3 regions of the Saccharopolyspora sp. 6V genome follow, and region 2 is predicted to be linked to each of the others. Evidence: riboswitches for the same ligand, from Rfam matches in the RefSeq annotation. Region 2 holds a riboswitch; each other region holds the start of a gene.

Region 1 (7,758 bases), on a different contig from region 2:
CCGGGATCGAGCTCGCCGCGCGCGCCGACCTGGTGCACATCATCGGCGGCGGGTTCATCAACTCGATCTGGCCGCGGCACTACGGGCTGCTGGCGGGCGCGGTCGCCGCGGTGCGCCGCTCCGGCGGGCGGGCCGTGATGACCGGGCAGGGCCTGTGGCCGACGCCGGAGGAGGCGCGCCCGCTGGTGCGCAACCTCGCCTCGCAGTTCGAGCTGATCGACGTGCGCGACGAGCCGTCGGCCGAGCTGCTCGACTCCGCGGGCCAGCTCACCGCCACCGGCGACGACATGTTCTTCGGCATCGCCCCGGAGCTGTACCGCACCGACGACCTGCGGGACGTGATGATCTGCCTGCAGTCGGACCTGCTGGACGTCACGGTGCCCGCGCTGGCCGGGTTCCTGCTCGACACGCTGCGCGCCTGGGACGTGCGGCCCGAGCAGGTCGGCGTCATCGAAGGCATCCCGCGGGTGGACCGCGAGGTGTTCGCCCTCGTCGAGCACGACCTGCCCGGCGCCCGCTTCTACCCGTTCTCCGAGATCATGGACCACGGGCTGCCCGCCGCCGCCGGCCAGCGCTGGCTGTCGACCCGGTTCCACATGCACCTGATGGCCGCGGCCGCCGGGGCGCACGGCGTCGCCGTGTCGATCAACTCCGGGTACTACACGAACAAGCACCGGTCGCTGATCCAGCGCGGCTCCGGCTGGGGCCTCAGCGAGGGCCTCCAGGTGCCGCCGCAGCCGCGGGAAGGCGGCTACGAGCGGTCGACGCTGGACGCGCTGCAGGAGGCCAAGTCGAAGCTCGCCTGGTCCATCTACGGGGACTGAGCCGCCGGGCCGGGCGGCGGCGCGCTCAGGCCGCCGCCTGCCCGGTCTCGCAGGTGCCCTCGGCTCGGGGCCGCAGCACGTGGATGTCCGCGGACGATTTTTCAGGCTCCGTTTCCGCCTGGGCGGACTCGGCGTCCGCCCGGCGGTCGGCGATGTAGAAGGGGGCTGCGGCCAGCACCGGCACCAGCATCCCCGCCAGCATGATCAGAATTGAAGTCCCCGTACTCAAGGCCACCGAACCCCGCGCGGTGGGAGGCGGACCTCCCACGACCGAACACGCCGAACGAACGTGTCGTGAGCCTCATCGTCGTGGCTGAGGGTGTTCGTTAACACCGCTCGAAAGTGCTCCTGATCACGCTTCCCGCGAGCGCCCGCACCGCGGCTGACCACCCGCGTCACCGCCCCCGCCGCGCCGCAGGGCACGTCGCGGAGGGTGATCGGGTCCGGGTATTCGCCGCAGCGCGGAAACCGTGCCGCCGCAACGACTTCTCACGCCGGGAGCCACTGCGCCGTCGGCCACCGCTCCAGGCGCCACGCGCCGTCCCAGAACATCCACTCGTACTCGGTGGCACGCGCGAACGCGGCCAGCATCCGCTCCCGCACCGGCTCGTCGGCGGCCGCGGCCGCCCGGTCGGTGAGCTCGCGGGCCGCCAGCACCGCTTCGGCGAACTCCTCGTCGGCGTAGGTCTCGATCCACCGCCGGTACGGGTGCGCCGACACGTCGCCGACGGCGGCGAGGATCTCACTGCCCACGTGCTGGTACACCCAGAAGCACGGCAGCACCGCCGCCAGCAGCACCGGGTAGGGGTCGACCAGCGCGCTCGCCCGCAGGAACGAGGTGTAGGCGGTGCACGACGGCGAGGTCGCCACCCCCGCCAGGTCGTCCGCGGAGAGCCCGAACTCCTCGACGTAGCCCGCGTGCAACCGGCGCTCCTCCACCAGCGCGCCCCGCGCGGCCCCCGCGAGGAACGCCGCGTCCGCCGGATCCTCGGACCGGGTCGCGGCCGCCGACAGCGCCTGCGCGAACGCGATCAGGTAGCGGGCGTCCTGCACGAAATAGAACGCGAACCGCTCCCGGTCGAGGGTGCCGTCGGTGAGCGCCGCGTTGAACGGGTGCGCCACCACGGCCCGCTGCAGCTCGGCGGTGCGTTCCCAGGCGCGGGCGCAGAAACCGCCCGCGGGCGGATCGGGCAACCTGCTCATGACCTTCGTCCTTCCGATCTCACCACCAGCGGTGGAAGTGGTGCACGGGCCCGTGCCCGCGGCCCACGTCGAGGCGCTCCGCGGCCCGCAGCGCCCCGGTCAGGTAGTCCTTGCCGTCCCGCACGGCGGTCGCCCAGTCGGGCCTGCGGGGACGCAGCGCCGCGATCGCCGCGGACAGCGTGCAGCCGGTGCCGTGGTCGTTCGCGGTGTCGATCCGCTCGCTGCGCAGCCACCGCACCTCGCCGTCGCCGCGGAACAGGTCGGCGCTGGCGGGTTCCGCGCGCAGGTGCCCGCCCTTGAGCAGCACCTGCTTCGCGCCCAGGTCGGCGAGCCGCTGCGCCTGCGCGGCCATCTCGGCCAAGCCGGTGATCTCCGGCTCGCCCAGCAGGTCCGCCGCTTCCGGCAGGTTCGGGGTGATCAGGTCGACGCGCGGCAGCAGCTCGTCGCGCAGCACCGCGACCGCTTCGTCGGCGAGCAGCCGGTGGCCGCTCTTCGCGACCATCACCGGGTCCAGCACCACGTGCGGCGGGGCGTAGCGGTCCAGCACGGCGACGACCGCGCGGATCACCTCGGCGTTCGCCAGCATCCCGATCTTCACCGCGTCCACCCGGACGTCGTCGAGCAGCGTCGTGAGCTGGGCGGTGACGAACTCCGGCGGTACCTCGCGGACCTCGGCGACACCGGTGGTGGTCTGCGCGACCAGCGCGGTCACCGCGGACATGCCGTAGGCGCCGTTCGCGGAGAAGGCCTTCAGGTCCGCTTGGATGCCGGCTCCGCCGCTGGGATCGGTCCCCGCGATCGAGAGCACGTTCGGGACCCGGTCGGATCCGGGCAGGGCAGCACGAGTGGTCACGTCGGTGACGTCCCTCCGCTAGCACGAACTAGGTCAGGTTCGACGGGTCTGCTCTCAGCCCGGCCGTCCGGGCACCCCGCGTCACTGGCCCCAACCTAGCAACGGGCGTCAAGCTGCGGACTCACTCGACGAGGCCGATGATCGCGCCCGCGGTGAACCGCTCCCCCGCCCTGCCCTGCCGCCACAGCGTTCCGCTCGCCGGGGCGCGCACCGTGCGCGGGGCGCCGTCGGTCACCACCTCGGTCACCGGGGCTCCGCTGCGCACCCGGGCGCCGTCGGGGACCAGCCAGCGGGCGAGGGAACCGGGCTCCCGCGGATCGTCGTGCGGACGCGGGAAGTGCAGGTCCGTCACGGGGTGCGCCTCCGGGTTCCGCTCGCTCGACGCGCCCAGCATGGGCGGTGATCCTTCTCACCACAAGCGGGTTCCGCGCCCGGCGCCCTGGTTCGGGCGGCCCAGCACCGGGTCAGCGGCGAGTCGAGACCGCTCCGCCGAACAGCCGCTCTCACACGATCGGAGCAGCGCAGCCGCCGGTCGCCCCCGCCACGCGAATGCAACGTGCGCGCTGATCGTTCCGTCTAGAGTTCGAGATCCGGCCAGTGGACCGAAGCCGGACGAACTGCGCGCCCGCGGGTCGTCCTGACAGGTATGGGGGTGGGACGGCAATGTTCCCCGATCAAGAGCACGTGTGGTGGATCGTCGGAGCGGGCAAGCGGGTCCGGCACGCGATCACGGTGCGCCCGGGCGCCAGACCGGCCGGTGATCCGGTGCAGACCCTGTGCGATGCGACGATCAAGCTCCCGCACGAGACGTGGCCCGCCACCAAGGAACCGTCGAGCCGCCGCATCACGGAGCGTTGCGCGGAGTGCGAGCAGGCGGTCGACGAACAGCTCGCGCGTGACGGCGATCTCGTGGTCACCACCTGGGACGCCTAGGGCGAGGGAAGTCACACCGCTCAGGGCTGATCGCCTAGTGAGGCGACCCTGCGTGGCGGATTAAAGTTGACGCAATGGACACCACTGCCGACGCCCCCCAGACCGCCCGTTCCCGCCGCTCCGCCCGGCCGGATCCGGCGGAGGTATGGGCTCCGCTGGCCGGTCTCGCCGACGCCGCAGCGCAGGGCGGGACGTCCGGAGCCGTCGCCATCACCCGCGGGTTCGACCGCAACAGCAGGCTGCGCGCCAAGGCGCTGCGCGACCTGCTGGAGGAGCGCGGGGTGGCGGCCATCGAGATCACCCCGGCCGTGGGCAGCGAGCGGCTGCTCGCGGACAGCGAGATCACGTCGGTGGTGAACCTGATCGGCGCCGGTTCCTGGCAGCCGTACCGGCTGGCCGCGAAGCTGCGCGCCCCGCTGCTGGCGGTGCGCGGCGACGAGGAGGCCGGGCAGGACTCGCGGGACGTCATCGGCGTCACCGCCGCCGAGGACCGGCGCGACGTCGCCCTCTCGCACGTGGCGGTGCGCCCGGAGACCGAGGGCCAGGGCAGCCTGATCGTCACCGCCGACGGCGAGCCGATCTCGGTGCCCGGCGGTTCCGCGGTGGTCACCCTGCGGGAGCAGCGGCTGGAGGTCCGGCTCGCGGGCCCGGACTTCGCCGAGCAGACCTTCGCCGCCACCGAAGTGCGGGTGGAGACGGCTGACGCGCCGCACCGCCTGGTGCGCGACGAGCTGCCCATCGCCGACTTCGAGGGCGCGCTGACGTTCACCGCCGAGCCGGGCGCGCTGACGGTCCGCCCGGTCTGACCTGCTGCTTCCTCGCGCGGCCCCGGCGTCCGGGGCCGCGGGGAAGCGGTGTCACAGCACCCGGTTCAGCAGCGCGACCAACGCCGCCAGCACCACGCCGACCAGCGCCAGCGCGAGCGGGGCGAGCGTGCCGGGGAACAGCGCGTTGGCGATCGTCCAGCCGAGCACGAACAGCGCCACCAGGCCCAGCAGCCCGATCATCGAGGTCATCAGCGGCCGGTGCCGCGGCAGCGCCCGCAGGTTCCCGCGGGCGACCGGCGTCATCCGCTGGAACGTGATCCACACCGGTAGCGCCACGAGCGCCACGACGAGCACGCCGAACAGCGAGTCGGCCCGGCTCGGCTCGTGCCCGAGGCCGAGCAGCAGGCCCAGCACGCCGACCGCGAGGACCAGCAGCACGCGGTGCAGGGTGCGCCACAGCATCCCGTCGTATCCAGCCATGATCGCAGTCTCCCAGCAGCGCTCACCCGGTGGTGGAACCCCGCGGGCACGGGCCGGTGGAATTCCAAGATTAATCAGGCGAACACCCGTCACGTCCGTGATCCTGAGTCGTCTTACCAGTGGAGGACGCACCGGACGAGCGTTCCCCTAGGGAGGGAGGCCACGTGGCTGACGACGAGCAGTGGCAGGTGAGCTGCCGCGATGTGGCGGGCAGGCGGCGGAACATGGCGGTGTACGTGAACCAGGGCAACGTCGTGGTCGTCGCTCCGCCCGGGGAGACGGCGGTGCTGGCACCATTGGAGGCGGGTCGCCTGCGGGCCGCGATCCGGGAGGCCGTGGTGGCCGCGGCGGCACCGGAACACACCATTTCGGACCGGTGAACCCTTCCCCCGCGTCGCCCCCCGAGGCATTATCTACCGATGAGTAGCTAAATCGGAGGAGACGCGTGGCGATGTGGCGACGGCCGGCGGGACGGACACGAGGCGAAGCGGCGAAGGCGGCCGTCCAGGCCGGGGCGGACCGGCTGGCCCCGACGCTGCAGACGCTGTGGCTGCTGATCAGGCAGGGCGTCGTCCGCCCGATGCGCCCGGACAAGCTGCTGCGCATCGTCTTCGCCTGGCGGCGCTGGGGCGTCACCCCCGCGCTCGGCTACGCCGTCGCCGCGATCCGGCATCCCGACCGGCCCGCCGTGATCGACGAGCGCGGCGCGCTGAGCTTCCTCGAACTGGAGCAGCGCACCACCCGCCTCGCCCGCGGGCTGCGCGCCCGCGGCATCCGGGACACCAGCCGGGTCGCGGTGCTGTGCCGCAACCACCACGGGCTCGTCGAGACCATCGTGGCCTGCGGCAAGATCGGCTCCGACGTGGTGCTGCTCAACACCGGCCTGCGCCCGCACCAGATGCGCACCGTGCTCGACGAGCAGCGGGCCGACCTGCTGATCGCCGACGTCGAATTCGTCGAGGCGCTGCCCGACCTGGAACTGGACGTGGTGCTCGCCTGGACCGAGGGCACCACTCGCAAGGCCACCCTGGAGCACCTCATCGGCAGCTCCGCCACCGGCACCCTCCCGCGCCGTCCCCGGCACGCGCGGGTCATCGTGCTCACCTCCGGCACCACCGGCACGCCGAAGGGCGCCCGCAGGCCCGCGCCGCCCGGGGTCGGGCCCGCCGCCACGATCATGTCGCGGATGCCGCTGCGCGCCGGTGAGCGGATCATGCTGGCGGCGCCGATCTTCCACACCTGGGGGCTCGCCGCGTTCCAGCTCGGCTCGGCCATCGGCGCCACCCTCGTGCTGCGCCGCAAGTTCGAACCGCAGCAGGCGCTCGCCGCCGTGCAGCGGCACCGCGCCACCGCGCTGTTCGTGGTTCCGGTGATGCTGCAGCGCATCCTGGACCTGCCGCGGGAGGCGATCGAGCCCTACGACACCTCCTCGCTGCGGATCGTGGCCGCCAGCGGTTCGGCGCTGCCCGCCGACCTCGCCACCCGGTTCCAGCGGGTGTTCGGCGAGGTCCTCTACAACTTCTACGGCTCCACCGAAGCGTCCTGGGTGAGCATCGCCACCCCGCGCGAACTCGCCGAAGCGCCCGGCACAGCGGGCCGCCCGCCGCGCGGCACCAGCGTGAAGATCCTCGACGAGCGGGGCGCGCAGGTGCCCGACGGCGAGACCGGGCGGATCTTCGTGCGCAACGACATGCTCTTCGAGGGCTACACCGGCGGCGGCGGCAAGGAGGTCCGGGACGGCATGCTCGCCACCGGTGACCTGGGCCGCATCGACGAGGCCGGCCGGCTGCAGGTGGTGGGGCGCGAGGACGACATGATCGTCTCGGGCGGCGAGAACGTGTACCCGAAGGAGACCGAGGACGCGATCGCCACCCTGCCGGAGGTCTCCGAGGTCGCCGTGATCGGCGTGGACGACGCCGAGTTCGGCCAGCGCCTCGCCGCGTACGTGGTGCTCGTCGACGGCGCCGAGCTGGACGCCGAGGCCGTGCGGGAACGGGTCCGGCCCGCGCTGCCCGGTTTCGCGCTGCCCCGCGACGTCGTCTTCCTGCCGGAACTGCCGCGCAACGCCACCGGCAAGGTCGTGCCCGCGCGGCTGCGCGAGGGTTCCGCCGATACCGAACGGTGATCTCCGCGGCGCCGGTGCGATCCCGGCGCCCGGTCGCACCGCGTTAGGCTCGGTGAGGTGAACGACCGTCTAGTGTGGATCGACTGTGAAATGACCGGTCTCGACCTGGGTTCGGACGCCCTGATCGAGATCGCCGCCCTGGTCACCGATGCCGACCTCAACATCCTCGGCGAGGGCGTGGACATCGTGATCCACGCCCCGGACGAGGCGCTGTCGGCGATGCCCGACGTGGTGCGGGAGATGCACGAGCGTTCCGGGCTGACCGAGGAGGTGCGGCGCTCCGCGGTCACCACGGCCGAGGCCGAACAACGCGTCCTGGACTACATCCGCGAGCACGTGCCGGACACCGTCTCGGCACCGCTGGCGGGCAACTCCATCGCCACCGACCGCGGGTTCATCGCCCGCGACATGCCCGCGCTGGACGCGCACCTGCACTACCGCATGGTGGACGTGTCCTCCATCAAGGAGCTGTGCAGGCGCTGGTTCCCGCGGATCTACTACGCGCAGCCGGAGAAGGGCCTCACACACCGCGCGCTCGCCGACGTGCGGGAGTCCATCAGGGAACTCGCGTAC
Region 2 (7,758 bases):
CTCGATTCCCAGTCGGCGGGCCTGCCGGGCGCGCTGCCGACTCGCCCGCACCTTGCGCAAACGTTTGATCAGCATCGGATCGGCCCGGACGGCCGCCGGATCGTCCAGCAGATCGTTCAGCACCTGGTGGTACCGGGTGCCGGACATGTCGAACAGCTCGCGGATGGCCCGTTCCTTGCCGCCGGCGCCCTTCCACCACTGCCGCTCGAACGCGAGGATGCTCAGCTCGCGGTCGCCGAGCTCCTGCCCCGCCGCGGGCTCCGGAGCGTCCGAAGTGGACTCATCGGGGGGGATGCGCGGCAGCGGCTCGGTGGGCGGGTCGACCGTCCGCAGGTGCCTGCCGGACGCGGGTTCGCCCACCGCCGCGCGACCCTCGGTACGCGCCAGTTCCTCGCACTGCCGGGCTATCTCGTGCACGGTCAGCATCTGGGCGGCGTCCATCTGGCTCCTCGCGTCGCGATCCGGGGATCCCCGCGTTCGCCGAATCACACGGGTGTGATTCCGGGCCCATTACATCACGCGCGCCCGCCCGCCGTGCGCGGCCAACACGCCCTCCGCGGAGATCCGCGGGCACCTCGGCGAAGATCACTCCGACGGGCGGCGCCCAGCCGAGCGCAGCCACTCCCGAGGCGGTCCGGAGACGGCAACCGATACCCTCCGCCGCATGGCTGTTCACCCGATCCGCATCGTGGGCGACCCGGTGCTGCACCACCCCACGCGCCCCGTCGAGCGGTTCGACGACGCGCTGCGCACCCTCGTCGAGGACATGTTCGAGACGAACACCGCCGCGAACGGCGCCGGGCTGGCGGCCACCCAGATCGGCGTGGACCTGCGGGTCTTCGTCTACGACTGCCCCGACGACGAGGGGGTCCGGCACCGCGGCGTCGTGGTCAACCCGGTGCTGGAGACCAGCGAGATCCCGCAGACCATGCCCGACCCCGAGGACGACTGGGAGGGCTGCCTGTCCGTCCCCGGCGAAGCGTTCCCCACCGGCCGGGCGAGCTGGGCGAAGGTCACCGGCTTCGACGTGGACGGCGCGCCGGTCGAGGTGGAGGGCACCGGGTTCTTCGCCCGCTGCCTGCAGCACGAGACCGACCACCTGGACGGGCACCTCTACCTGACCCGGCTCGTCGGGCGGAACGCGCGGGCCGCGAAGAAGGCCGTCAAGCGCAACGGCTGGGGAGTCCCCGGCCTCTCCTGGGACCCGGCGGTCGAAGGCGATCCGTTCGCTGAGGAGGATTGAGCTCCTCCCGTTCCGCAGGGGGTGGGTGGCGGGTGGTCCTGTTGATCGGGTGGTCGTCAGCTCAGCGGCTTCGCCGCTGACAGGAAAGAGTCGCGAACCCGTCGCGCGAGGTCGGGTCGGGTGGGGCCGGTCAGCGGGGGAAGGCCTCGGTTTCCAGGGTGACGGTGAACGGGGCGGGCAGGTCGAGCGGTTTGCCGAACGGGACCGAGTGCGATTCGCGGTAGGCCTCTCGCCGTCCGGCTCGGAGAACAGGGTGATCGTGGGCCAACGCGGCGCGAAGCGGTCGATGAGCAAGTAGAACGGGATGCCGGCCTGGGCGTACGCACGGAGCTTGGTCGTCCGGTCGGTGTCGGCATTGCTCTTCGAGGTGATCTCGACCGAGAGCAGCGCGTCCTCCCCCGGGAGCACGACCGCTGGAGTCATCCGCTCGCGGAGCACGACGAGGAGATCGGGCACCACGATCCGCGAGCTCGACGGCATGGCGATGCCCTGGGTCTGCAGGACCTCCCAATCGTCGGGCAACGCCCGCACCAACGCCTTGTTCACGCGGCTGCCGATGAGGTCGTGGTTCTGGTCCGGCGGCGGGGACATCACGATCCTCTCTTCGATGATCTCCGTGCGCCAACCTTCGGGAAGATCGAGGCCGTTCCAGACCTCGACGAACGTCTCCCAGGACGATTCCTGGAGCACCGGGGCAGCACTCGCAGCGCGGTCACCTCCTGTGCCGGTGTTGTCACGCACCGCATCCTCCCGGTCTGACAAGGTTTCGTTTTCCCTGCTAGACAGCCTAGTGTCGATCAGCTTCGCCGTCACCGGCACGAACCGGGACTTGGCAGGGCGGCATCACGGGGCTAGCCTCGGCGCCGACAACTGATCGCGGGAGCTCGCACCGGAAGCGGGCTGAGAGGGCGGCTGGATCATCCGATCCGGGGCCGCCGACCGCCCGAACCTGACCGGATAATGCCGGCGTAGGGAGTGAACGGCCGTGGCCGACGTGCGTCCTGAACCGTCCTCTGTGGACTCCGATTCCCCTGGTGTGACCACCGGACCGATCAGCGGGTCCCGCAAGGTGCACCGCGAGGTCGGCGACCTGCGGGTGCCCGCCCGCCGCATCGAGCTCAGCAACGGCGAGCACCTCGACGTCTACGACACCTCCGGGCCCTACACCGACGACGCCGCCACCATCGACGTGCACGCGGGCCTGCCCCGCACCCGCGACGGCTGGCACCGCGAGCACCCCACCCAGCTGGCCGCCGCCAAGGCCGGGGTGATCACCCGCGAGATGGAGTTCGTCGCCGCCCGCGAGGACCTGCCCGCCGAGTTCGTCCGCGACGAGATCGCCCGCGGCCGCGCGGTGCTGCCCGCCAGCCACCGCCACCCCGAGAGCGAACCGATGATCATCGGGAAGAAGTTCCTGGTGAAGGTGAACGCGAACATCGGGAACTCCGCGGTGACCTCCTCGGTGCCCGAAGAGGTCGAGAAGATGGTGTGGGCCACTCGCTGGGGCGCCGACACGATCATGGACCTGTCCACCGGCAAGCGGATCCACGAGACCCGCGAGCGCATCCTGCGCAACTCGCCGGTGCCGGTCGGCACGGTGCCGATCTACCAGGCGCTGGAGAAGGTGAACGGCGACCCGGCGAAGCTCACCTGGGAGATCTACCGGGACACCGTGGTCGAGCAGTGCGAGCAGGGCGTGGACTACATGACCGTGCACGCCGGGGTGCTGCTGCGGTACGTGCCGCTGACCGCGCAGCGCGTCACCGGGATCGTCTCCCGCGGCGGTTCGATCATGGCCGCCTGGTGCCTGGCGCACCACCGGGAGAGCTTCCTGTACGAGCACTTCTCCGAGCTGTGCGAGATCCTCCGCGAGTACGACGTCACCTTCTCGCTCGGCGACGGGCTGCGGCCCGGCTCCATCGCCGACGCCAACGACCGCGCCCAGTTCGCCGAGCTGGAGACCCTCGGCGAGCTCACCGGGATCGCCCGGGCGCACGACGTGCAGGTGATGATCGAAGGCCCCGGGCACGTGCCGATGCACAAGATCGCGGAGAACGTGCGGCTCGAAGAGGAGCTGTGCGACGAGGCGCCGTTCTACACCCTCGGCCCGCTCACCACGGACATCGCGCCCGCCTACGACCACATCACCTCCGGCATCGGCGCGGCGATGATCGCGCAGGCCGGGACCGCGATGCTCTGCTACGTCACGCCCAAGGAGCACCTCGGGCTGCCGGACCGGGACGACGTGAAGACCGGCGTGATCACCTACAAGATCGCCGCGCACGCCGGTGACCTCGCCAAGGGGCACCCGCGGGCGCAGGAGTGGGACGACGCGCTGTCCCGGGCCCGCTTCGAGTTCCGCTGGACCGACCAGTTCAACCTGGCGCTCGACCCGGACACCGCGAAGGCGTACCACGACCAGACGCTGCCCGCAGAACCCGCGAAGACCGCGCACTTCTGCTCGATGTGCGGGCCGAAGTTCTGCTCCATGAAGATCACCCAGGACGTCCGCGACTACGCCAAGGAGCACGGCCTCACCAGCGTCGAGGCGATCGAGGAAGGCATGCGGGAGAAGTCCGAGGAGTTCACCGGTTCCGGCGGCGAGGTCTACCTCCCCATCGTGAGCTGATCGGGATGACGGACGCGGTGGGCGGCGCTCCGGTGTTTCGCATCGGCAGGTTCCGCACGGGCCGGATCGACGGCGGGACGGGGTCGTAGCATGGGCCGGATGCACGAGACACCCGGCCACCTGCGACGACCCGCGCACGACACGGCCCCGCCGACGGCGCTGACCATCGCCGGGTCGGACTCGGGCGGCAGCGCGGGGATGCACGCCGACCTGCGGGCGTTCTTCTCCTGCGGGGTGCACGGCATGACGGCCGTGACCGCGGTGACCGTGCAGAACACCGTCGGCGTCACCGGGCTGGTGGAGATCCCGCCGGAGACGGTCGCCGCGCAGATCGGCGCCGTCGCCACCGACATCGGGGTGGACGCGGCGAAGACCGGGGTGCTGTCCTCGGCCGCGACCATCGAAGCGGTGCTCGCCGCCTGCGACGAGCACGGCATCGGCCGCGGCCGGCGCACCCCGTTCGTCGTGGACCCGGTCGCCGCTTCCCGCAGCGGAGAACCGCTGCTGCGCCCGGACGCGCTGGACGCGCTGCGCGACGAGGCCTTCCCGCGGGCGACGCTGGTGACGCCGAACCTGGACGAGGTGCGGCTGCTCACCGGCATCGACGCGCGCAGCCGGGACGACCTGCTGGACGCGGCGAAGGCCGTGCACGACTTCGGACCGGACTGGGTGCTGATCAAGAGCGGGCACCTGCTGGACGACCCGGAGTGCGTGGACCTGCTGTTCGACGGCACCGACGCGATCCAGCTGCCCGGGCCGCGCTACTCGACGGTGCACACGCACGGGGCGGGCGACGTGTTCGCCTCCGCGATCACCGCGGCGCTGGCGAAGGGCGCGTCGATGCCGGACGCGGTCGCCGCGGGCAAGCGGTTCGTGACGCGCAGCGTGGAGCACGCCTACCCCCTCGGCGCCGGCGTCGGGCCGGTGTCGACGTTCTGGCGGGTGAGCCCGCGCTCGTTGTGAGCGGGGCGTCCCCGGCCGCCGGAGCGCGCTGGGTACCGTCGCCGTCGGAGCAGCCGCCCGCGGCACCCGCGGCCGCGAACGGCCCAGCGGACACGCCACGAACGGGCTTGAGATACCGAATCGGGTGATTTTCGCCCGCGCGGGTAACTCACAAGGCGGGTCACGTCGACATAGAGCGTGAGGCTCGCAGCCCCCGCCGCGCTCCCGAGCGACGGCGCCGCGTGCGCTGCGCCCGTCCCGCACAGGCAACGAGAACGTCAGGAGCGAAGCGCCGCCGTGGCAGCACCCGGGTGGACGACCATGAAGGACCGGCTCCTCGCCGGGCTCAACACCGAGGCCGGCGCCCCCGACCTCCGACGACGCCAGTACGCGATGGCGGTGCTGGTCACCGCGGTGGTCGCCACCGCCGTCGGCTGGCTGCTGGACCTGCGCACCCCCGCGCTCATCGGCGGGCTCACCGCGGTGTTCGCGCTGGTCGCCGCGGGCGGGCAATCGCTGCGCTCCGACCTGCACCGGTTCTCCTGGTTCGGACCGGCGCTGGTGCTGGTCGTGGCGGTGGGGCCGCTGCTCCGCGAGATTCCGGTGCTGGCCGGGCTGCTGGTGGCGGCCGTCGTGTTCGGCTCCGGCATGCTGCCCGCCCTCGGCGAGCAGTACCGGGTCAGCGGCCAGACCTTCGCCGCGGCCACCCTCGTGTCCACCACCACCGGCATCGGATCCGGCGAACCCGCCTGGATGCTGTTCCTGTCCACCGGGGCGGGTGCGGTGTTCGCCCTGGTGCTGCGGGTGCTCATCGGCATCGGCGATCCGACCCGCGCCACCCGGCACGCCGTGGCCCGGACCCTGCTCGAACCCGGGCCGGGCGTGCTGGAGATCGCCGCGAGCGCCTGGCGCGCCGACGGGTCGAGCACCTGGCTCGGGCAGGTCCTCGCCGGGGCGGCCCGGTTCCGCGCCGCCCGTGAAACGCTGCTCGCCCAAGCCCAGCGGGCCGACCGGATCGAAGCGGAACGGCTGCACCGCATCGTCGTCGAAGCGGACCTGGTCGCCGCCGAACTCGCCCGCGCGGTGCGCTCCCGCGCCTGCACCGGGCTGCCCGCGATGGCCCGCGTCGACCCGGCGCAGGCCGTCGTCGCCGCGGGCGGCAGGCAGGACCTGCCCGAAGCGGTGCGCGGCATGAACGAAGGGCTCGACCGGATCCGCGGCGCCGTCGTGCAGCGCACCGAGGTCGCGGCCAGCCCGCCCGCGCCCGGTGGCCGCCGCCAGCGCGCCATCGGCGGCGTCAAGGCGCACCTGTCGCTGCGGTCCTCGCTGTTCCGGCACGCGCTGCGCTGCACGCTGGCCGTCGCCGTCGGCATGGTGATCGTGCTGCTGCTGGACGACCCGTCCGCGTCCACGCTGCTGCTGGCGCTGTACGTGGTGCTGGCGCCCGCGGCGCGGGACAGCATGAACGGCGCGCTGGAGCGCACCGGCGGCGCGGTGCTCGGCGTGGTGGTGCTGGCCGCGCTGATCACCCTGCTGCCCGGGGTGTACCTGCTGGTGCCGGTGATCGTCGTCGGCATGCTGCTCGGGGTGGAGCGGCTGCGCACCGACTACCAGGTGCTGCTGAGCTCGCTGATCGCGGTGACCGTGATCGACCAGGCGATGCGGCTGGACCGGCCGCTCGCGAACATCGCGATCAGCTTCGCGTCCAACACGGCCGTCGGCGCGGCCATCGCGCTCGGCGTCGGCTACATCAGCTTCATCGTGCTGCCCAGCAGCATGGTGCCGGACGTGCGCGGGGCCATCCGCTCCACCGTGTGGTCGGTGTCCGAGCTGCTGCGCAGCGTGCGGGCCGCCGGGCAGGGCCACGAGGTGCGCGCCGCCATGCAATCCGCGCACGTGCTGGCGCTGCGGCGCACCCAGGACCTGCTGGGCATGCCCGCGCTGCTGGACGAACCGGACTCGGACGAGGACCCGCAGACCACGCGGGCCGCGGCGATCGCGCTGGACGCGCTGCGCCAGGACGTGGCGACGCTGGCGTTCCGGCCCGAGGGCGAACTCGCCGTGGCGGTGCCCGCGCTCAAGGCGGTGGACCAGCTGCTCAGCGGGCGGAGCAACCCGAAGATCCCGGACATCCAGTCCGCCGGGGCGCCCGCGACGGAACTGCTGGCCAGCTCGCTGGTGGAGAACGCGCTGCACGCGCGCTCGGCGATCGACCAGACCCTCGGCAACGAGCCGTGGAAGAGCTACACGATCAACTTCGTGCGGACCGAACGGCTCCGCATCCGCTGATCACCGGGTGACCGGCCCGCCCGCTCTGGCGGGCCGGTCACCCGGCGGCCGGTTCAGCCCGGCAGGCCGGTTCAGCCCGGCAGGCCGGGGCTGGAGGCCTTCGCCCAGAAGCGCTGCGGGATGCGTCCCGCGCCGACCGCGAGGCGGCCCGCTTCGACGGCGGCGCGCATCGCGGCGGCCATCCGCTCCGGGTCCTGGGCCCGGGTGACGGCGCTGGCCAGCAGCACCGCGTCGCAGCCCAGCTCCATCGCCAGCGCCGCGTCGGAGGCGGTGCCGATGCCCGCGTCGAGCACGACCGGCACCGACGCCCGGGACACGATCATCTCGATGTTGTGCGGGTTCCGGATGCCCAGCCCGGTGCCGATCGGCGAGCCCAGCGGCATCACCGCCGCGCAGCCCACGTCCTCCAGCCGCGTCGCCAGCACCGGGTCGTCGTTGGTGTAGGCCAGCACCACGAAGCCCTGGTCGACGAGCTGCTCGGCCGCGTCCAGCAGCTCCACCGGGTCCGGCAGCAGCGTGTCCTCGTCGGCCACCACCTCCAGCTTCACCCAGTTCGTCCCCAGCGCTTCCCTGGCGAGCTGCGCGGTGAGCACCGCCTCCGCCGCCGTGCGGCAGCCCGCGGTGTTCGGCAGCGCCTCGATGCCGAGCCGGTGCA
Region 3 (7,758 bases), on a different contig from region 2:
CGTTCTCCGTCCGGAACACCGTGGTGGCGGCCTCATAATCGCGCACCCATTCCGCGTGGTCGGCGTGGTCGTACTTCTCGTGGTGGAGGACGACGTTCTGCGCTGGGCGCGGACGCACGGCGCTGGGCCGGGTCTCGTCCGGAATGCCGATGGCGGTGCCGAAGACGACGTAGGCGTACGGCGGGAGGTCGACGAGTTCGGCGAGCTCCTCGGCGTGGTTGCGCAGCGAGCCGAGGTAGACCCCGCCCAGGCCCAGGGACTCCGTGGCGACCATCCCGTTCTGGGCGGCCAGCGCCGCGTCGACGGAGGCCATCAGGAAGGCGTCCAGGTAGTCGGTGACGACCGGGTCGCCGCCGTGGGCGGAGCTGATCGCGTGGCTGCGCGACATGTCGGCCACCCAGAGGAGGACGGTCGGGGCATCGGCGACGAAGTCGTAGCCGCCGCCGTCCGTGCGGGCGCTGCGGGTGAGCCTCGCCAGCTCGCGCTTGGTCTCCGGCTCCGAGATCGCGACGACGCTCCACTGGTGCAGGTTCGAGGAGGTGGACGCCGACTGGGCGGCGGCGACGATCGTCTCGAGCGCCCCCTCGGGGACCGGCTCATCGGTGAAGGCCCGCACGGAGCGGTGGGCGAGGAGGGCCTCGACCTGCTGGTTCCACAAGATCGTGGCGGGAGCGGGCTGATCCCCGTAGCGGGCGCGCAGGAGTGCATCGTGCTTCGGCATGCTCACGGTCCTTCTTTCCGAATCGGATTCGGTTATTCCAACTCGCCGCGCACCGGCGGCATTCCCGGCTCCGCGGACCGGGGCGCATGACCTCGCGCACACGACGGGCGGGTGCTGGTCCGGCGCGAGCCGGGCGAACGTGGGCGACAACACGCTCGCCGCACGGCTAAGGTCCACGGACGTCGCGGGGCCGGATCGACTTGCCCGCTCCGCTGCGAACCGAACGACGAGACCGCGTCGGATGCGAACGGCTGGGGAGGACATCGCTGACGTGCGCGTCTTCCTGGCATCGCACCGAGTCCGCTGGATCAAGCAGGTCGCCGGCGGCCACGCGCTCCCGGGCACGTGGTCCTCCGGACCGGAATTCGGGCGAACTCCGCTGGATCGCGCAGGTCGTCGTGGCTGAGCCGAGGATCCGCGACTCGACGGGGCCCGAGGAGCACCCGGAACTCGTGCGGATCTGGCGCAGCGCCGTCGATGCCACCCACGCGTTCCTCGATCCGCGGCACCGTGCGGAGATCGAGGAACGCCTGCCCGTCGGGCACTTCCCGCAGGTGCGGCTCAGCGTCGCCGAACTCGGCGGTGCGCCGGTCGGTTTCGCGGGCACGTCCGGGACGAGCCTGGAGATGCTGTTCGTCGACGCGGCGCACCGCGGGCGAGGAGTGGGCCGAGCCCTCCTCGCGCACGCGGTGGCCGAGCTCGGGGTGACGTCCGTGGACGTCAACGAGCAGAACGAGCAGGCCGTCGGGTTCTACCTCCGGCACGGGTTCACCGTCACCGGCCGCAGCGAGCTCGACGATGCGGGGCGTCCGTACCCGCTGCTGCGGATGTCCCGCGACGGGCGGGCGCGGTGACCGGCCGCTCGTCGCCCCGGGTTCAGGCTCGGGTGCTGCGCAGCGCCTTGGTGCAGGTGATCGGTTCGCCTGACTCGCCGGTGCGCCGGCCCGAGGTGAACTCCGCGTACTCCGGGCCGTCCACGGCGTACAGGGCCAGGCGGCCGCGGGCGTCTGCGTGGATGCCCCAGCCGTAGCGCTTGCCCAGCGGCGAGGAGCGCAGGCAGGCCCTGCTCCGCGCGAAGAACTCCCGGCGGGCGTCCGCCCGCTCCTCGTCCGGGATGGCGGCGCGGTCCGCGAAGACGGTGAAGATGACGTCACCGGACGTGAACTCGTACGGGTGCTCGGCGATCAGCCGGTAGGTGCGCGCTGCCACCGACGGCGCCTCTGCGTTCAGCGGGGGCACCGTCGCGGTGGTGACCGGGCAGTCCTCGGCCACCTCGATAAACGTGTTCGTGCGATCGACCCGTTCCACGCCCGGAACGGTACGCCGGGGGACCGACGGCGGATGGGGAAGCGGCCGTTCCTCGATTCCGGTGCTCCTTGCCTCGGACCGCGATCGGCTGACCCCCGATCGATGACGAACACCCGGCGAACGCGATTCCCCGACCCGCCGCCGCACCCCGCTCGGGCACGTCCGAGTGAAAGGCGTGCGGGGTCGGTAGCGCAGCGCGGCCCGCCGCGAACTGCGGGCGGCGCACCCCGGCACAGCTGAGTCGCACGCCATGACCAGGCGATTTACGTTGTGCGCATGCAGCACATCACCTTGATCTGCGGAGACTGCAACGGCAAGGGGTGCAGCAACTGCGGCGGCACCGGCACGATCACCATCGTCGAGGACTAGGACCGCGCCGAGCGGCCGCGAAACCCGCCCCGAGCAGGCCGTGCGCGGCGGGCAACGCTGCTAGCGTGCCGAAATGGCCGCCAACGGGACCGTCCTGGTCATCGGAGCCGGGGTGATCGGGCTCAGCACCGCCGTGATCCTCGCCGAATCCGGCGTGCCGGTGCGCGTGCGCACCGACGAGCCACCCGCCGACACCACCTCCGCCGTCGCCGGCGCGATCTGGGGGCCGGCGCTGCTGCAACCCGCCGACCGGGTGCGCCGGTGGGTCGCCGACACCTACCGCGCGCTGGTCGAACTGGCCGCCGACGACACCAGCGGAGTGCACCTCGCCACCGGGCGGATGGCCGCCCGCGTCGACCTCGGCGACCAGCTGCCGCCCGAAGCGCTGCTGCTGCCCGACCTGCGCCGCTGCACCCCGGACGAGCTGCCCGCCGGGTTCCGCAGCGGCTACCGGGCGACGCTCCCGCTGATCGACATGCCGCGCTACCTCGAACACCTCACCGGGAGACTGCTCGCCGCCGGCGGCGAACTGCTGATCAGCCCGGTGTCCTCGCTGGCCGACGCCGCGGCCGAAGCGGACCGCATCGTCAACTGCACCGGGGTCGGCGCGCACGAGCTCGTCGGCGACCCCGGCGTGCGGCCCGTGCGGGGGCAGCACGTCCTCGTCCGCAACCCCGGCATCAGCGAGTACTTCGTCGAAGTCGGCGCCGGACCCGAGTTCACCTCGTACGTCCCGCACGGCGACCAAGTCGTGCTCGGCGGCGTCGCGGGCGAGCACGACTGGTCCCGCGCACACGACCGCGACGACAGCGCCGCCGTGCTGCGCCGCTGCGCGCAGGTCGAACCGCTGCTCGCCGGCGCCGAAGTCCTCGGCGAGACCGTCGGACTGCGCCCCGGGCGCGACGCCGTGCGGCTCGAAACCGAACGGTTCGGCGGCGCCACCGTCGTGCACGACTACGGGCACTCCGGCTGCGGGGTGTCGCTGTCCTGGGGCTGCGCCGCCGAAGCCGCCGGGCTCGTCCTCGGCCGACCGGTGCGCTGACCGGCTCACGTCAACGCGTCGACCACCCCGTCGATCTCCTCCGCCAGCGTGAAGTCCTTCGCGGTGAGGCCACCCGCCGAATGCGTCGAGAGGGCGAACACGACGGTGCGCCAGCGGATGTCCAGATCCGGGTGGTGGTTCTCGCTCTCCGCGATCTCCGCGACCCGGTTCACCGCCTGGATGGCCTGCGGGAAGCTCGCGAACTCCACGCTCCGCACGATCGTGGTGCCGTCCTGGGCCCACTCCGGTAGCCGGGACAGCGATTCGGCGACCTGGGTGTCGTTCAGCAGTTCGGTCATGCCCACATGGTGGTCGTCGGACGGCCGGAACGCGACCGTCGACCCCCGGCTCGGTGGCGGCACGTAGACTGCCGGTCGCCACGGGAGTCCAGCGCGCTGGGCTGAGAGGAGGGGCGCATCCCCTCGACCGTCCGCACCTGAACCGGATCATGCCGGCGCAGGGAGGTGTCGCGATCAGCTCGAGTTCGCACGCGTGGCCGAGACCGGTGTGCTACTCGGGAGGACCGTTGAACCCCTTACTGCGCTGGGCCGCGGCACTCGCCGCCGCCGCGCTCACCACCGGATGTTCGCTCATCGGGAGCTCCGGCGATGACACCGCGGCGCGCACCGTCACCCTCGTCGCGCACGACTCGTTCGTCGCCGACCCGGCGCTGCTCGCCGACTTCGAGAAGCGCAGCGGCATCCACCTGGAGATCCGCAACAGCGGTGACGCCGGAGAGCTGACCAACAAGTTGGCGCTGTCCAAGGCGGCACCGCTCGGCGACGTCGCCTACGGCGTGGACTCCACCTTCGCCTCCCGCGCGCTGCGCGCCGACGTGTTCGCCCCGTACCGGCCCGCCGCCGCCGACCGCGGACCGCAGCGCTACGCCCAGGACCAGCAGAACCGGCTCACCGCCGTCGACGTCGCCGACGTGTGCCTCAACATCGACACCGCCTGGTTCGCCGCGCACCGGCTGCCGGAGCCGACGACGCTGCGCGACCTCACCGATCCCCGCTACCGGGACCTGACCTCGATGCCGGACCCGACGACGTCCTCCCCTGGATTGGCGTTCCTGCTCGGCACCATCGACGCCTTCGGCGAGCCCGGTTGGCAGGACTACTGGCGCGCCCTCGACGCCAACGGCGTGCGGCTGTCCTCCGGCTGGGAAGAGGCCTACAACCAGGACTTCTCCGGTTCCACCGGCCAGGGGCCGCGACCGATCGTGCTGTCCTACGCGTCCTCGCCCGCCGCCGAGGTCGACGAGAACGGTGCGCCGCGCACCAAGGCCCTGCTCGACACCTGCTACCGGCAGGTCGAGTACGCGGGCGTGCTCACCGGCGCGAAGGACCCGCAGGCGGCGCGGGAAGTGGTGGACTTCCTGCTCTCGCCCGAGTTCCAAGGTCAGGTCGCCGACCAGATGTACGTGTACCCCGCGGTCGACGGGGTGCCGCTGCCCGAAGGCTGGGCGGCCAGCGCGCCGCTGCCGTCGCGGCCCGCGGAACTGCCCGCCGACGAGGTGGAGAACAACCGGGACCGGTGGGTCGAGCAGTGGCGGACGCTGGTCCGGGGATGACCGGCGAACTCCGCCGCCGGGTTCCGGTGGCGCTGGCCGCGGCGGTCGTCCTCGGCTTCCTCGGGGTCTTCTTCGCCTGGCCCGTCGCGGCGATCATCGGGCTGGGCGTGCGCGGCGACGTCGGAGCGGTGCTCGCCGAGCCGGCCACTTGGCGGCTCGTCGGCTTCACCCTCGGGCAGGCCGCCGCGTCCACCGCGGTCGCGCTGCTCTGCGGGCTGCCGCTCGCCTACGTGCTCGCCAGGCTCGTCCTGCCCGGCACAGGGCTGCTGCGGGTCGCGGTGACCGTGCCGTTCGTGCTGCCGACGATCGTCGTGGGCATGGCCTTCCGCGCGTTGTTCGGCGCCGACGGGGGAGTGCTGCCGATCGTGCTGGCCAACGCGTTCTTCAACGTCGCCGTCGTCGCGCGCACCGTCAGCGGGTTGTGGGGGCACCTGGACCGGCGGATGGAGGACGCCGCCCGATCGCTGGGAGCCGGGCGGCTGCGCACCTTCACCTCGGTGACGCTGCCCGCGCTGCTGCCCGCGCTCGGATCGGCGGCGGCCGTCGTGTTCCTGTTCAGCGCCACCAGCTTCGGGGTGGTGCTGGTGCTCGGCGGCGGTCGGCTGCGCACCCTGGAGACGGAGATCTACCTGCGCACCGTGCAGCTGCTGGACCTGCCCGGCGCCGCGGCGCTGTCCCTGCTGCAGCTGGTCGCCGTCGTCGCCGCCCTGCTCGTGGCCACCATCGCGCGCCGCCGTCGGGAGACCGCGCTGCGGCTGCGCGCGCCCGCGACCACCGCCCGGCCGCCGCAAGGCGCCGAGTGGTGGATCGTCGGGCTCGCCGGTGCGGTGCTGTGCGGGCTGCTCGCGCCGATCGTCTCCCTGCTGGCGCGGTCGGTGTCCACCAGGGACGGGTGGGGGCTCGCGGGCTACCGCGCGCTGCTGGGCACCGGGCAGCCCGGGACCCTGGAGGTCACCGGGCTCGAAGCCGCGCTGAACTCGGTGCGCACCGCGGTCGACGCCACCTGGATGGCGCTGCTGCTCGGGCTGCTCGCCTCGTTCGTGCTCGTCGCCGTGCGCCGCAGGTTCGTCGCGGAGAGCCTCGACCTCGCGCTGATGCTGCCGCTGGGGGTGTCCGCGGTGACGGTCGGCTTCGGCTACCTGATCACGCTCGGCTCGCTGCCCGGCGAGCTGCGCACCTCGCCGCTGCTCGTGCCGTTCGCGCAGGCCCTGGTGGTGACACCGCTGGTGATCCGCACCGTGCTGCCGGTGCTGCGGGCCATCGACGACCGGCTGCGGCAGGCCGCGGCGACGCTCGGCGCCGGGCCGTGGCGGGTGCGGCGCGAGATCGACTTCCCGCTCGCGGTGCGTTCCGTGCTGGCCGCCGCCGGGTTCGGGTTCGTCGTGGCGCTCGGGGAGTTCGGCGCCACCAGCTTCCTCGCCAGGCCCGATGCGCCGACGCTGCCGGTGGCCATTGCGCGGCTGCTCGGCAGGCCGGGCGAACTCAACTCGCAACTCGCCTACGCCGCCTGCGCGCTGCTGATGGTCGTCACCGTGCTCGGCGTGGTGCTCATCGAGCGGCTGCGGGTGGGCACCGACGCCGTGGAGGACTTCTGATGGGGCTGGAAGTGCAAGGGCTCACCGTCCGCTTCGGCGGCACCACGGTGGTGCGCGACGTGCGGCTCTCCGTGCTGGACGGCGAAGTGCTGGCGCTGCTCGGACCGTCCGGCTGCGGGAAGTCGACCCTGCTGCGAGCGGTCGCCGGGCTCGAACGGCCCACCGCGGGCGAGGTGCGGTGGAACGGGCGGGACCTCGCCTCGGTGCCGGTGCACCACCGCCGGTTCGGGCTGGTCTTCCAGGACGGGCAGCTGTTCCCGCACCGGAACGTGGCGGGCAACGTGGCGTTCGGGCCGCGGATGCGCGGCGTCGGCGGTGCGGAGCGAACGGCGCGCGTCGCCGAGCTGCTGGAGCTGGTCGGGCTGGCCGGCTACGAGGACCGCCGGGTCACCGACCTGTCCGGAGGCGAGGCGCAGCGGGTCGCGCTGGCCCGCGCGCTCGCCGCCGATCCGGAGCTCCTGCTGCTGGACGAACCGCTCTCCGCGCTGGACCGGATGCTGCGGGAACGGCTCGCGGTGGACCTGGCGGCGCTGCTCGGCCGCGGCGACTCGACCGCACTCGTCGTCACGCACGACCACGACGAGGCGTTCACCCTCGCCGACCGGGTCGCCGTGATGTCCCGCGGCACGATCTTGCAAGCCGACACTCCCGACCTGTTGTGGCGGCACCCGGCGGACGAGGAGGTGGCCGCGTTCCTCGGCTGCACCACGTTCCTGCCCGCGGAGGTCCGCGACGGCGTGGCGACGTGCGCGCTGGGCACCGTCGACGTGACCGCGAAGGACGGTCCGGCGCGGCTCGGGCTGCGCGCCGCCGGAGTTCGCGCCCGGGGCACCCGGCCCGGAAATCCCGGTGCGACGGGCCCGCTGGGGGAGGTGCGGGAACGGGTGCACCGGCACGACCACGTCCGGCTCGCGGTCGCCGTACCGGAACTCGGTCAGGTGGAGGCCGTCGCGCACATCGCCGACGCCCCCGCGGTCGGCGACGAGGTCGGACTGCGCCTCGACCCCGACGGCGTCGCGCTCGTCGGTGGCGACTGACCGAGCCGGGTCGCCCCGGCCTCGCGCGCCCGATGGGGTACGCGCACCGGCGCGGTGGTCCCCGGTCGTGGACCCACCGTGCCGGCCCCGCCCGGGTCAGACGTCCCGGGTGA

What was found. A riboswitch is a leader RNA that binds a small molecule or an ion and turns the genes downstream of it on or off. The one in region 2 is predicted to bind thiamine pyrophosphate.
Region 1: another riboswitch for thiamine pyrophosphate. It lies ahead of thiD (bifunctional hydroxymethylpyrimidine kinase/phosphomethylpyrimidine kinase); the one in region 2 lies ahead of thiC (phosphomethylpyrimidine synthase ThiC).
Region 3: another riboswitch for thiamine pyrophosphate. It lies ahead of LCD35_RS09235 (thiamine ABC transporter substrate binding subunit); the one in region 2 lies ahead of thiC (phosphomethylpyrimidine synthase ThiC).

The regions. Positions count from the first base shown of each region.
Region 1 is NZ_JAIUKB010000103.1:766-8,523, forward strand. It holds gene LCD35_RS19920 (polysaccharide pyruvyl transferase family protein) at 1-824, shown strand, start outside; gene LCD35_RS19925 (hypothetical protein) at 850-1,026, opposite strand; gene LCD35_RS19930 (TenA family protein) at 1,314-2,027, opposite strand; gene thiD (bifunctional hydroxymethylpyrimidine kinase/phosphomethylpyrimidine kinase) at 2,047-2,880, opposite strand; TPP riboswitch at 2,874-2,969, opposite strand; gene LCD35_RS19940 (hypothetical protein) at 3,002-3,274, opposite strand; gene LCD35_RS19945 (hypothetical protein) at 3,544-3,813, shown strand; gene LCD35_RS19950 (hypothetical protein) at 3,888-4,619, shown strand; gene LCD35_RS19955 (hypothetical protein) at 4,671-5,060, opposite strand; gene LCD35_RS19960 (hypothetical protein) at 5,225-5,440, shown strand; gene LCD35_RS19965 (AMP-binding protein) at 5,512-7,185, shown strand; gene orn (oligoribonuclease) at 7,243-7,758, shown strand, end outside.
Region 2 is NZ_JAIUKB010000115.1:35,260-43,017, reverse strand. It holds gene LCD35_RS21755 (DUF3263 domain-containing protein) at 1-294, opposite strand, end outside; gene LCD35_RS21750 (peptide deformylase) at 665-1,243, shown strand; partial or broken gene LCD35_RS30810 (Uma2 family endonuclease) at 1,523-1,834, opposite strand; TPP riboswitch at 2,110-2,235, shown strand; gene thiC (phosphomethylpyrimidine synthase ThiC) at 2,229-3,872, shown strand; gene thiD (bifunctional hydroxymethylpyrimidine kinase/phosphomethylpyrimidine kinase) at 3,972-4,835, shown strand; gene LCD35_RS21730 (FUSC family protein) at 5,136-7,103, shown strand; gene LCD35_RS21725 (thiazole synthase) at 7,175-7,758, opposite strand, start outside.
Region 3 is NZ_JAIUKB010000039.1:7,630-15,387, reverse strand. It holds gene LCD35_RS09260 (NADPH-dependent oxidoreductase) at 1-721, opposite strand, end outside; gene LCD35_RS09255 (acetyltransferase) at 1,120-1,575, shown strand; gene LCD35_RS30420 (DUF6157 family protein) at 1,598-2,029, opposite strand; gene LCD35_RS09245 (FAD-dependent oxidoreductase) at 2,472-3,440, shown strand; gene LCD35_RS09240 (4a-hydroxytetrahydrobiopterin dehydratase) at 3,446-3,739, opposite strand; TPP riboswitch at 3,810-3,920, shown strand; gene LCD35_RS09235 (thiamine ABC transporter substrate binding subunit) at 3,967-5,013, shown strand; gene LCD35_RS09230 (iron ABC transporter permease) at 5,010-6,608, shown strand; gene LCD35_RS09225 (ABC transporter ATP-binding protein) at 6,608-7,645, shown strand; gene LCD35_RS09220 (ABC transporter permease) at 7,742-7,758, opposite strand, start outside.